Regions from separate parts of the Streptomyces sp. MGP-P1 genome, predicted to be linked through region 1. Evidence: predicted binding sites of a transcription regulator. Region 1 holds the regulator's gene; the other holds the start of a gene.
What was found. Region 1 encodes HspR, which represses chaperone genes until heat shock. Its sites were predicted from a motif close to TTGAGNNNNNNNNNCTCAA; they were not measured.
Positions count from the first base shown of each region.

Region 2: the regulator HspR is predicted to act here: its motif matches at 2,541-2,559, upstream of lon (endopeptidase La).

Region 1 is NZ_JBYMEM010000005.1:702,838-708,073, reverse strand. It holds gene dnaK (molecular chaperone DnaK) at 1-615, shown strand, start outside; gene grpE (nucleotide exchange factor GrpE) at 612-1,262, shown strand; gene dnaJ (molecular chaperone DnaJ) at 1,359-2,552, shown strand; gene AC3CH1_RS12595 (heat shock protein transcriptional repressor HspR) at 2,554-3,006, shown strand; gene AC3CH1_RS12590 (hypothetical protein) at 3,082-3,606, opposite strand; gene AC3CH1_RS12585 (helix-turn-helix transcriptional regulator) at 3,768-4,802, opposite strand; gene AC3CH1_RS12580 (Rieske (2Fe-2S) protein) at 5,152-5,236, shown strand, end outside.
Region 2 is NZ_JBYMEM010000006.1:672,752-677,987, forward strand. It holds gene AC3CH1_RS18795 (HAMP domain-containing sensor histidine kinase) at 1-575, opposite strand, end outside; gene AC3CH1_RS18800 (response regulator transcription factor) at 572-1,309, opposite strand; gene AC3CH1_RS18805 (spermidine synthase family protein) at 1,545-2,255, opposite strand; gene lon (endopeptidase La) at 2,582-5,002, shown strand; gene AC3CH1_RS18815 (polysaccharide deacetylase family protein) at 5,105-5,236, opposite strand, start outside.

The DNA of each region.
Region 1 (5,236 bases):
GGCGAGCGCGAGATCGCGGCGTACAACAAGAAGCTCGGGATGTTCGAGCTGACCGGTCTGCCGCCGGCCCCGCGCGGTGTGCCGCAGATCGAGGTCGCCTTCGACATCGACGCCAACGGCATCATGCACGTCGCAGCCAAGGACCTCGGCACCGGCAAGGAGCAGAAGATGACCGTCACCGGCGGCTCCTCGCTGCCGAAGGACGAGGTCAACCGGATGCGCGAAGAGGCCGAGAAGTACGCGGAGGAGGACCACGCCCGCCGCGAGGCCGCCGAGTCGCGCAACCAGGGCGAGCAGCTCGTCTACCAGACGGAGAAGTTCCTCAAGGACAACGAGGACAAGGTCCCCGGTGACGTGAAGACGGAGGTGGAGACCGCCGTCGGCGAGCTGAAGGAGAAGCTCAAGGGCGAGGACTCCGCCGAGATCCGCACGGCCACCGAGAAGGTCGCGGCCGTCTCCCAGAAGCTGGGCCAGGCGATGTACGCCAACGCCCAGGCCGAGGGTGCGACCCCGGGCGCCGACGCCCCGGGTGACGGTCAGGCCAAGGCCGACGACGACGTCGTCGACGCCGAGATCGTGGACGACGAGAAGGACACCAAGGGCGGTGCGGCGTGACCGAGGAGACTCCGGGCTTCGAGGAGAAGCCCGACGTCCCCTCCGGCGCCACCCCTGATGACGCCGAGCCGAAGGCTGCCGACTCCTCCGAGGAGGAGGCGGCGGCCCCGGCCGGGGACCTCGACCCGACCGTCGGTCTGACCGCACAGCTGGACCAGGCACGCACCGCGCTCGGTGAGCGCACCGCGGACCTCCAGCGGCTCCAGGCCGAGTACCAGAACTACCGCCGCCGCGTCGAGCGGGACCGGGTCACGGTCAAGGAGATCGCTGTCGCGAACCTCCTGTCCGAGCTCCTGCCCGTCCTCGACGACGTCGGCCGCGCGCGGGAGCACGGCGAGTTGGTCGGCGGCTTCAAGTCGGTGGCCGAGTCGCTGGAGACCACCGTCGCGAAGCTGGGCCTCCAGCAGTTCGGCAAGGAGGGCGAGCCCTTCGACCCGACGATCCACGAGGCCCTGATGCACAGCTACGCGCCGGACGTCACCGAGACGACCTGCGTGGCGATCCTGCAGCCGGGGTATCGCATCGGCGAGCGCACCATCCGCCCCGCGCGGGTGGCCGTCGCCGAGCCGCAGCCGGGCGCCACGCCCGCCGCGGCCAAGGAAGAGAAGACAGACGACGAGGAGAGCGGTGGCACCGAGGAGGTCTGACGGCAACGCGTCTGACCACCACGGTGTCCACCGACCGGCCCGGCGGCCGGCCCACGGGCCGGCCGCTCGGCCGATCGTCCGGAAGGAGGGACGTCGATGAGCACGAAGGACTTCGTCGAGAAGGACTACTACAAGGTCCTCGGCGTCCCCAAGGACGCCACCGACGCCGAGGTCAAGAAGGCGTACCGGAAGCTCGCCCGCGAGTTCCACCCGGACGCCAACAAGGGCGACGCCAAGGCGGAGGAGCGCTTCAAGGAGATCTCCGAGGCGAACGACGTCCTCGGTGACCCCAAGAAGCGCAAGGAGTACGACGAGGCGCGCGCCCTCTTCGGCAACGGCGGTTTCCGCCCCGGCCCCGGTGGTGCCGGCGGCAACTTCAACTTCGACCTGGGCGACCTCTTCGGAGGCGGCGCCCAGGGCGGCGGACAGGGCGGCGCGGGCGGCGGCTTCGGCGGCGGCGGGGGCGGTCTCGGCGACGTCTTCGGCGGGCTGTTCAACCGCGGCGGCACGGGCACCCGTGTCCAGCCCAAGCGCGGCCAGGACATCGAGACCGAGGTGACGCTCAGCTTCACCGAGGCGGTCGACGGGGCCACGGTCCCGCTCCGGATGTCCAGCCAGGCGCCCTGCAAGGCGTGCTCCGGCACCGGCGACAAGAACGGCACCCCCAGGGTCTGCCCGACCTGCGTCGGCACCGGCCAGGTCTCGCGCGGCAGCGGCGGCGGCTTCTCGCTCACCGACCCCTGTGTGGACTGCAAGGGCCGGGGCCTCATCGCCCAGGACCCGTGCGACGTCTGCAAGGGAAGCGGCCGGGCGAAGTCGGCGCACACCATGCAGGTGAGGATTCCGGCGGGCGTCTCCGACGGCCAGCGGATCCGGCTGCGCGGCAAGGGCGGCGCGGGCGAACGCGGCGGCCCGGCCGGCGATCTGTACGTCGTCGTCCACGTCGACGCCCACCCGGTCTTCGGCCGCAAGGGCGACAACCTCACGGTCACCGTGCCCGTCACCTATCCGGAGGCGACGCTCGGCGGCGAGGTCAAGGTCCCCACTCTCGGCGGCCCCCCGGTCACCCTGAAGCTTCCCGCCGGCACCCCCAACGGGCGTACGATGCGCGCCCGGGGCAAGGGCGCGGTGCGCAAGGACGGCACCCGCGGCGACCTGCTGGTCACCGTGGAGGTCGCGGTCCCCAGGGACCTGGGCCAGGAGGCCAGGGACGCCCTGGAGGCCTACCGGAAGGCGACCGCGGACGAGGACCCGCGGGCGGACTTGTTCCAGGCTGCGAAGGGAGCTTGAGATGGACGGCCGTCGACGCAATCCGTACCAGCTGACCGATGAGACACCGGTGTACGTGATCTCGATCGCGGCCCAGCTCTCGGGCCTGCACCCGCAGACACTGCGTCAGTACGACCGTCTCGGCCTGGTCTCCCCGGACCGTACGGCCGGGCGCGGCCGGCGCTACTCGGCCCGCGACATCGAACTGCTGCGCACCGTGCAGCAGCTGTCGCAGGACGAGGGCATCAACCTCGCCGGCATCAAGCGGATCATCGAGCTGGAGAACCAGGTCGCGGCCCTCCAGCAGCGCGTCGCCGAGCTCTCGGCGACGGTGGACGGCGCGGCGGTCGCCATGCGGCAGCGCGAGGCCCAGGTGCACGCCTCGTACCGTCGGGACCTCGTGCCGTACCAGGACGTGCAGCAGACCAGCGCGCTGGTGGTCTGGCGGCCGAAGCCGAAGCGGCCGACGGACTGAGCCCATCGTCCGCCGAGGGGCCGGGAGAGCGTTCATCCGCTCTCCCGGCCCCTCGGCGTGTGCGGGGCGCGGGGCCTACGGCAGGAGCTCGCTGACGGCCTCGACCGCCGTCATCCACATCGGTTGGCCGCCGGTGCCGAACGCGGCGGCCAGCGCGTAGCCGATCGCCGCGTCGAGGGGCTCGACGGCGGCCCCGGCCCGCCATTCGGCGAGCACCTTCCGGTCGCCGTCCGAGGAGAAGTCCCCGAGGCGCTTGCCGTTCCGGGTCAGCCGACTGCTCGGGATCGAGTCGGGCACGAGCCGGTAGGACGTACCCGCGCAGCGGACGTCGACGCGGTAGGAGCGGCGGCGGAGTCTTCCCTTGCCGGGCGTGATCGTCGCTTTCCGGCCGTCCACGGTGAGCGTGAGGTGGCGGGGGTCGCGGGTGCCGATGGCGATGTGGTCGTCGACCGCCGCGCCGGGGGCGCGGGTGAGGACGACGCGGGGGATCCTCTCGCCGCTCACGACGAGCATCTCGCATTGCTCGCCCGCGAGTTCGACCAGGATCTCCCCGTGGTGGTCGTCCTCGACGGCGGCGGGTACGGGGGTGGTGTCGTTCATCCGGTCCGGTGGTCCTTCTGTCGCGAGGCGGGAACGCGTCAGGTCGGTCAGGCCTGACGTACGGAATTCTCGCAGGCGGCAGGGGAGTTCAGGAGACCACCGGTGTCCGCCACGTCACCGGTCGTCCGCCACCGGGAGCGGTCCCCCGCCGCCGGGCGCGGTCATGCTCCCGGCTCGGGGGTGAGCGCGCGACCGGGGCCTGATTCCAGGATTCCGGATCGTGCGATCAGGTAGCCGAGCTGGGCACGGCTGTTGCTGCCGAGCGCGACGCTGAGTTTGGCGATGTGCGACCGGCAGGTGCGGACGTTCATGCCGAGGCGGCGGGCGATGGCCTCGTCGACGTGGCCCTCGACGAGCAGTTTGGCGATCGAATGTCTCACCCCGGAGATGCCGTCCGTCGTGGAGTCGTACGGGATCTGTTCCTGGAGGGGTACCGCGCGGTGCCAGAACTGCTCGAAGACCTTGGCGAGGTACTCCACGATGCCGGGGTGCCGCAGCTCGAGGGCTACGGTGCGGTCGTCGGTCGCCGGTATGAAGGCGACGGTGCGATCGAAGATCATGAGCCGCTCTATCAGCTCCTCGAGTGTTCGGATCTCCACCTTGCTCTCGGCCATTCGGGCCGCGTAATTGAGGGTTCCATGGCTGTGGCGGACGGTGTGCTGGTACAGGGTGCGCATGCCGACGCCACGTTCCGCGAGCATCTGACCGCGTTCCATGGCGATGGTGAGGGCGTTCTCGCTGCGCCCGCCGCCCGGCTGAATGGTGAGGACTTCCGAACGGCACTCGGCGAGGGCGAGTTCGATCGAGGCGTTGATGCGGCCGATGCCTTCGAGGACCGTAATGGCGTGTGTGGTCGGCGGAGCCTGGGCACTGATCGCCATGAAGGGTTCGAACACCTCGGTGAGCTCCACCGAGAGCCGCCTTCGCTCCTGGATCTCCCGCTCGATCGGGTGGAGCCGCTGCGTGAGCGCCGCGGACGGCGGCACCGGCCGCAGCCAGGTGGGGTCGTCGGGATCGGGATGGAGCAGGGCGAATTCGAGCAGACACGGAGCGTCTTCCGCCTCGACGCGAGCTATTTTGCCCACACTCAGCGCACTGGCGTAGACCCGTGCTCCCTCGTCACACAAGGCACTAACCGAGTGGGGATGTACCGCTTTAGTGCTGTCTGTGGTCAATTCTCCACCCCCCAGGAACATGAATCAGCAGGAACATGATGCATCGCTTCTGTGGCGTTGACGTGCCTGGATGGGCCATCGTCTTGTTCTGCGGGGGAGAGGAAACCTTGGAAGTGAGGACGAAGCCCATCATGAGTAACAAAACGCTTCGCTCGGTGCTTGCTGTTGCCTTCTCCGTTGGGCTGACGACCGGGGCGCTGAGTGTTCTTGACCTCGTTGAGGGCGGCGTGACCCACGGTACGGCCGGCGCACAGGTGCAGGCCGCTCCGCCTCCGGACCTGGCCTGGGACTCCATGCCCGCACGGACGACGGGGGCAGAAGCAGCCCCCGGGGCGCTGTCGGAGAACGCCCCTGTCGCACGGGGCCGGGTATGAGCACCCCGCCGGACGACCGGACCTTCCGGCGCGAGATGGCGACCGCCTATCGCTCAGGGTGGCATTTCATCGATCTGCTCA
Region 2 (5,236 bases), on a different contig from region 1:
CAGACCTCGAAACGGCGGGCCTTGAGCGCCACCACCCCGTTGTCCAGCCGCGACAGGTCCAGCAGCGTCTCGACCAGCCGGCCCAGCCGCTCCGTCTGCTGCAGCGCCGTGCGCATCGTCTCCGGATCGGCGGCGGACACCCCGTCCACCACGTTCTCCAGCACGGCTCTCAGCGCCGCGATGGGGGTGCGCAGCTCATGGCTGACATTGGCGACCAGCTCTTTTCGATGCCGGTCCTCCGCCTCCAGATCGTCCGCCATGCGGTTGATCGTCTGCGCCAGGTCCCCCAGCTCGTCCCGCCGCCCGGCACCGCTCACCCGGCGGGTGTAGTCGCCGTGCGAGATGGACCGGGCCACCGCTCTCATCTCGTCCAGCGGCGCGGTCAGACCGTGCGCCACGAACTGGGTGATCAGCAGCGTGGCGATCACCGAGAACACCGTGATGAAGCGGAACTCCGTACGGGTCCGCAACGCGACGATCAGCAGCCCCGTGGTGATGAACACCGAGACCACGACGAGTGTGCCGAGTTTGGCCTTGATGGAGAAGGGCCGCAGTCCGGACCCCGGCCGCGTCATGGCGCGGGAGTCTCCAGGGCGTAGCCCACGCCGTGCACGGTACGGATCCGCTCCGCGCCGATCTTCCGGCGCAGCGCCTTGATGTGACTGTCGACCGTGCGCGTGCCCGAGGCGTCAGCCCAGTCCCACACCTCGGCCAGCAACTGCTCCCGGGAGAGCACCGCGCGCGGGGTGTTGGCCAGACAGACCAGCAGGTCGAACTCGGTCGGCGTGAGGTGGACGTCCTCGGCGCGCACCCGGACCCGGCGCTGCGCGTGGTCGATCTCCAGCTCACCCAGACGCAGTATGCCGCTCCGCGGGGTGACGGCGGCCAGCGCGGCCCGCTCCACCCGGCGCAGCAGCACGTGCACCCGGGCGGCCAGCTCCCGCATGGAGAACGGCTTGGTCATGTAGTCGTCCGCGCCGACCCCGAGCCCGACCAGCATGTCGGTCTCGTCGTCGCGCGCGGTGAGCATCATCACCGGTACCGGGCGCTGCGCCTGTACGCGGCGGCAGACCTCCAGGCCGTCGAAGCCGGGAAGCATGATGTCGAGCACCATCAGGTCGGGCTGCCAGGCCTCGGCCGCGTCCACGGCCGCAGGGCCGTCCAGCGCGGTCTGCACCAGGAAGCCCTCCGCCCGCAGCCGGGCGGAGATGGCGTCGACGATCGTGGGGTCGTCCTCGACCACCAGCACCCGGCGCTGAGCCCCCGGGGTGGCCGCGACGCCGCTGTGGGTGGTGTGTGTCTGTTCCATCGCCCCGCCCCTGCCCGTTCTCGCGGGAGCCATTCCCCCGGAGGCACGGTTTTCGCTCGTGGATTTCGGTGGGTGATCCCGTGTGCCGGTCAGCAGCGTAAAGGCAGCGGAGGGCTCCCGGCTACGCAGGGTGTTGCCCCGGACGTGCGCGTCCACGCCGACCGGGCGGCCGGATGGTCGCCCTGGCGCCGGTCGACCCGTGCCGCCGCCGGTCCGCGCATACCGGGAGGGGGGTTCAGATCGTCCGAAGTGCGAGATGGACCACGTCGGGCACACCTCGGGCAACGGCCACCTCTTCCGTCCGAACCCTGCTGAACCCGGCATTCCGCAAGGCCTGTTCGAAGGCCGGCGACGGCTGCGCGGACCAGACGGCGAGCACTCCGCCCGGGGTCAGCCGGTCGTGGCAGTGCGCCAGGCCGGCGGGGGAGTAGAGGCTTCCGTTGTCCTCCGTGACGGTCCAGTCCGGCCCGTTGTCGATGTCCAGACACAGGGCGTCGTAACGCTCCGTGGTGGTACGGAGGTGGGCGACGAGATCCGTGTGGAGGATCCCGGTCCGGGGGTCGGCCAGCGCCGGCCCGGAGATCCGGTCCAGCGGCCCGGCCAGGTGCCAGTCCACGATCGCCTGCTCCCGCTCCACGACCACGATCCGGCCCCAGCGCCCCTCCTCGGCGGCCCGCACCAGCGAGAACCCGACGCCCAGGCCGCCGATCAGCACCGAGGGACCGGTCCGCGCGGCGGGCAGGGCGGCCAGCGCGGCGTCGATCAGCAGCCGCTCGGAGCGCCCGTCGGAGGTGTCCATCAGGAAGCAGCCGTTGGCGATGATCTCGAAGTGCTCCCCGCGCTCCCGCAGCACGACCTCGCCGAAGGGTCCCTCGCGGCGGTCGAGGACGACGGGGGTGTCGGCGGAAAGCGTCGGCAACGGGTCGTGGGCGGGCATCGCACGCATCGGGGGCATCGCGGGCATCGCGGGCATCGTGTGGCTCTCCGGTCTCCGGTCGTAGCGGTCGGTGTTCGTCATCCTGGCCGCCGCCCGGGCCGAGGGCCAGCGAGTTCCCTCTTCCGGGATCTTCCGGGGCGGGGAACAACGGCCCGCCCGGTGGCGCTCCCGCATGCGGAGGACCGCCCCGCGCCGCCCGTCGGGAGGACGGCAAGGACGGTCCGGGGCCGACTCGGGAGCGTCTGATCGCTCAGAGCGAACAAGCGGTGGGGAACATTCGGCGGCTCAGGAGCATTGAGTCCACATAGCTCAACTTGCCTGCCGAAGGGGAGATCATGACTAACGAGTCCGAGGCGTTCACACCGATCGACCTGCCCGTGCTGCCGCTCGACGACGAGGTCGTCCTGCCCGGCATGGTGGTGCCGCTCGACCTGTCCGACACCGAGGTGCGCGCCGCCGTCGAGGCCGCGCAGGCCGCCGCCCGTCCCGGTGGGGGCAAGCCCCAGGTGCTGCTGGTCCCGCGGATCGACGGGACGTACACGGGGACCGGTGTCCTCGGCACCGTCGAGCAGGTCGGACGCCTGTCGGACGGTGACCCGGGCGCCCTGATCCGGGCCCGCGACCGGGTCCGCATCGGCGCCGGGACCAGTGGGCCCGGCCGGGCGCTCTGGGTCGAGGGGACCGTGCTCGAGACCGCCGCCCCCGACCCGCTGCCCGGATCCGTCGCCGAGCTGGTCAAGGAGTACAAGGCACTCGCCACCAGCTGGCTGAAGAAGCGCGGCGCCTGGCAGGTCGTGGACCGGGTCCAGCAGATCGACGACCTCTCCGCGCTCGCCGACAACTCCGGATACTCACCGTTCCTCACCACAGCGCAGAAGGTCCAGCTCCTGGAGACCGTGGACCCGATCGCCCGGCTGAAGCTCGCCATCCAGTGGCTGAGCGAGCACCTCGCCGAGCAGGACGTGGCCGAATCCATCGCCAAGGACGTGCAGGACGGCGTCGACAAGCAGCAGCGCGAGTTCCTGCTGCGCCGCCAGCTGGACGCCGTGCGCAAGGAGCTCTCCGAGCTCAACGGCGACCCGGAGGACGAGTCCGACGACTACCGGGCCCGTGTCGAGGCCGCCGACCTCCCCGAGCACGTCCGCGAGGCCGCGCTCAAGGAGGTCGAGAAGCTGGAGCGGTCCAGCGACCAGTCGCCCGAGGGCTCCTGGATCCGCACCTGGCTGGATACCGTCCTCGAACTGCCCTGGACCGAGCGGACCGAGGACGCCTACGACATCCGCGGCGCCCGGGAGATCCTGGACGCCGAGCACGCCGGCCTCGCCGACGTGAAGGAACGCATCACCGAGTACCTCGCGGTGCGCAAGCGCCGTGCCGACCGGGGGCTGGGTGTGGTGGGCGGCCGCCGCGGTGGCGCGGTGCTGGCCCTCGTCGGCCCGCCCGGCGTCGGCAAGACCTCCCTCGGAGAGTCCGTCGCGCACGCCATGGGCCGCAAGTTCGTCCGCGTCGCGCTCGGCGGTGTCCGGGACGAGGCGGAGATCCGCGGCCACCGGCGTACGTACGTGGGCGCGCTCCCCGGCCGTATCGTGCGGGCCATCAAGGAGGCCGGTTCGATGAACCCGGTCGTCCTGCTCGACGAGATCGACAAGGTCGGCTCCGACTTCCGGGGCGACCCGGCCGCCGCCCTCCTCGAAGTCCTCGACCCGGCCCAGAACCACACCTTCCGCGACCACTACCTGGAGGTCGAGCTCGACCTCAGCGACGTGGTCTTCCTCGCCACCGCCAACGTGCTCGACGCCATCCCGGAGGCCCTGCTCGACCGCATGGAGCTGGTCCGCCTCGACGGCTACACCGAGGACGAGAAGGTCGTCATCGCCCGGGACCACCTGCTCCCGCGCCAGCTGGAGCGGGCCGGCCTGGAGAAGGACGAGGTCGCCCTGGAGGAGTCGGCGCTGCGCAAGCTGGCCGGCGAGTACACCCGCGAGGCGGGCGTACGGAATCTGGAGCGGGCGGTGGCCCGGCTGCTCCGCAAGGTCGCGGCCCAGCACGAGCTGGGCGACCGCGAGCTGCCGTTCGCGGTGACCGACGCGGATCTGCGCGGCCTCATCGGCCGTCCGCACCACGTGCCCGAGTCCGCCCAGGAGCCGGCCGGGCGCCGCACCGCCGTGCCGGGCGTGGCCACCGGGCTGGCGGTGACCGGGGCGGGCGGTGACGTCCTCTTCGTCGAGGCGTCGCTCGCCGACCCGGAGACGGGGGCCTCCGGACTGACCCTGACCGGCCAGCTCGGGGACGTCATGAAGGAGTCGGCGCAGATCGCGCTGAGCTTCCTGCGGTCGCACGGCGCGGAGCTGGAGCTGCCGGTCGCGGACCTCAAGGACCGGGGTGTGCACATCCACTTCCCGGCGGGCGGCATCCCCAAGGACGGCCCGAGCGCCGGCATCACCCTGACGACCGCCCTGGCCTCGCTGCTCTCCGGACGCCTGGTCCGTACGGACGTGGCGATGACCGGTGAGGTGTCGCTGACCGGGCGGGTCCTGCCGATCGGGGGCCTCAAGCAGAAGCTGCTGGCCGCCCACCGGGCGGGCATCACCACCGTGGTGATCCCCCAGCGCAACGAGGCCGACCTGGACGACGTCCCGGCCGAGGTGCTGGAGAAGCTGGACGTCCACCCGGTCACCGACGTCCGCCAGGTGCTGGAGATCGCCCTCGCCCCGGCGTCGGCCCGTGTGGAGGACAGGATCCCGGCCGCGGCCTGACCGCCACGCTGTGACGGGCGAGGCCCAAGGCCCGCGACCGGTACGGACGGCCCGCTTCCCGAGTCAACGGGGGCGGGCCGTTCCGCGTGCCTCGCGGGCCGGTCAGGGGCGGTAGATCGTGCCCGGTTCCGGCACGGCCGGGGCCATCAGCTCGGGGACGGTCACGAAGGTGTAGCCGTCCTTCTGGAGCGCGTCGATGATCCCGGGCACGGCGGGGACGGTGCCCTTGTAGAT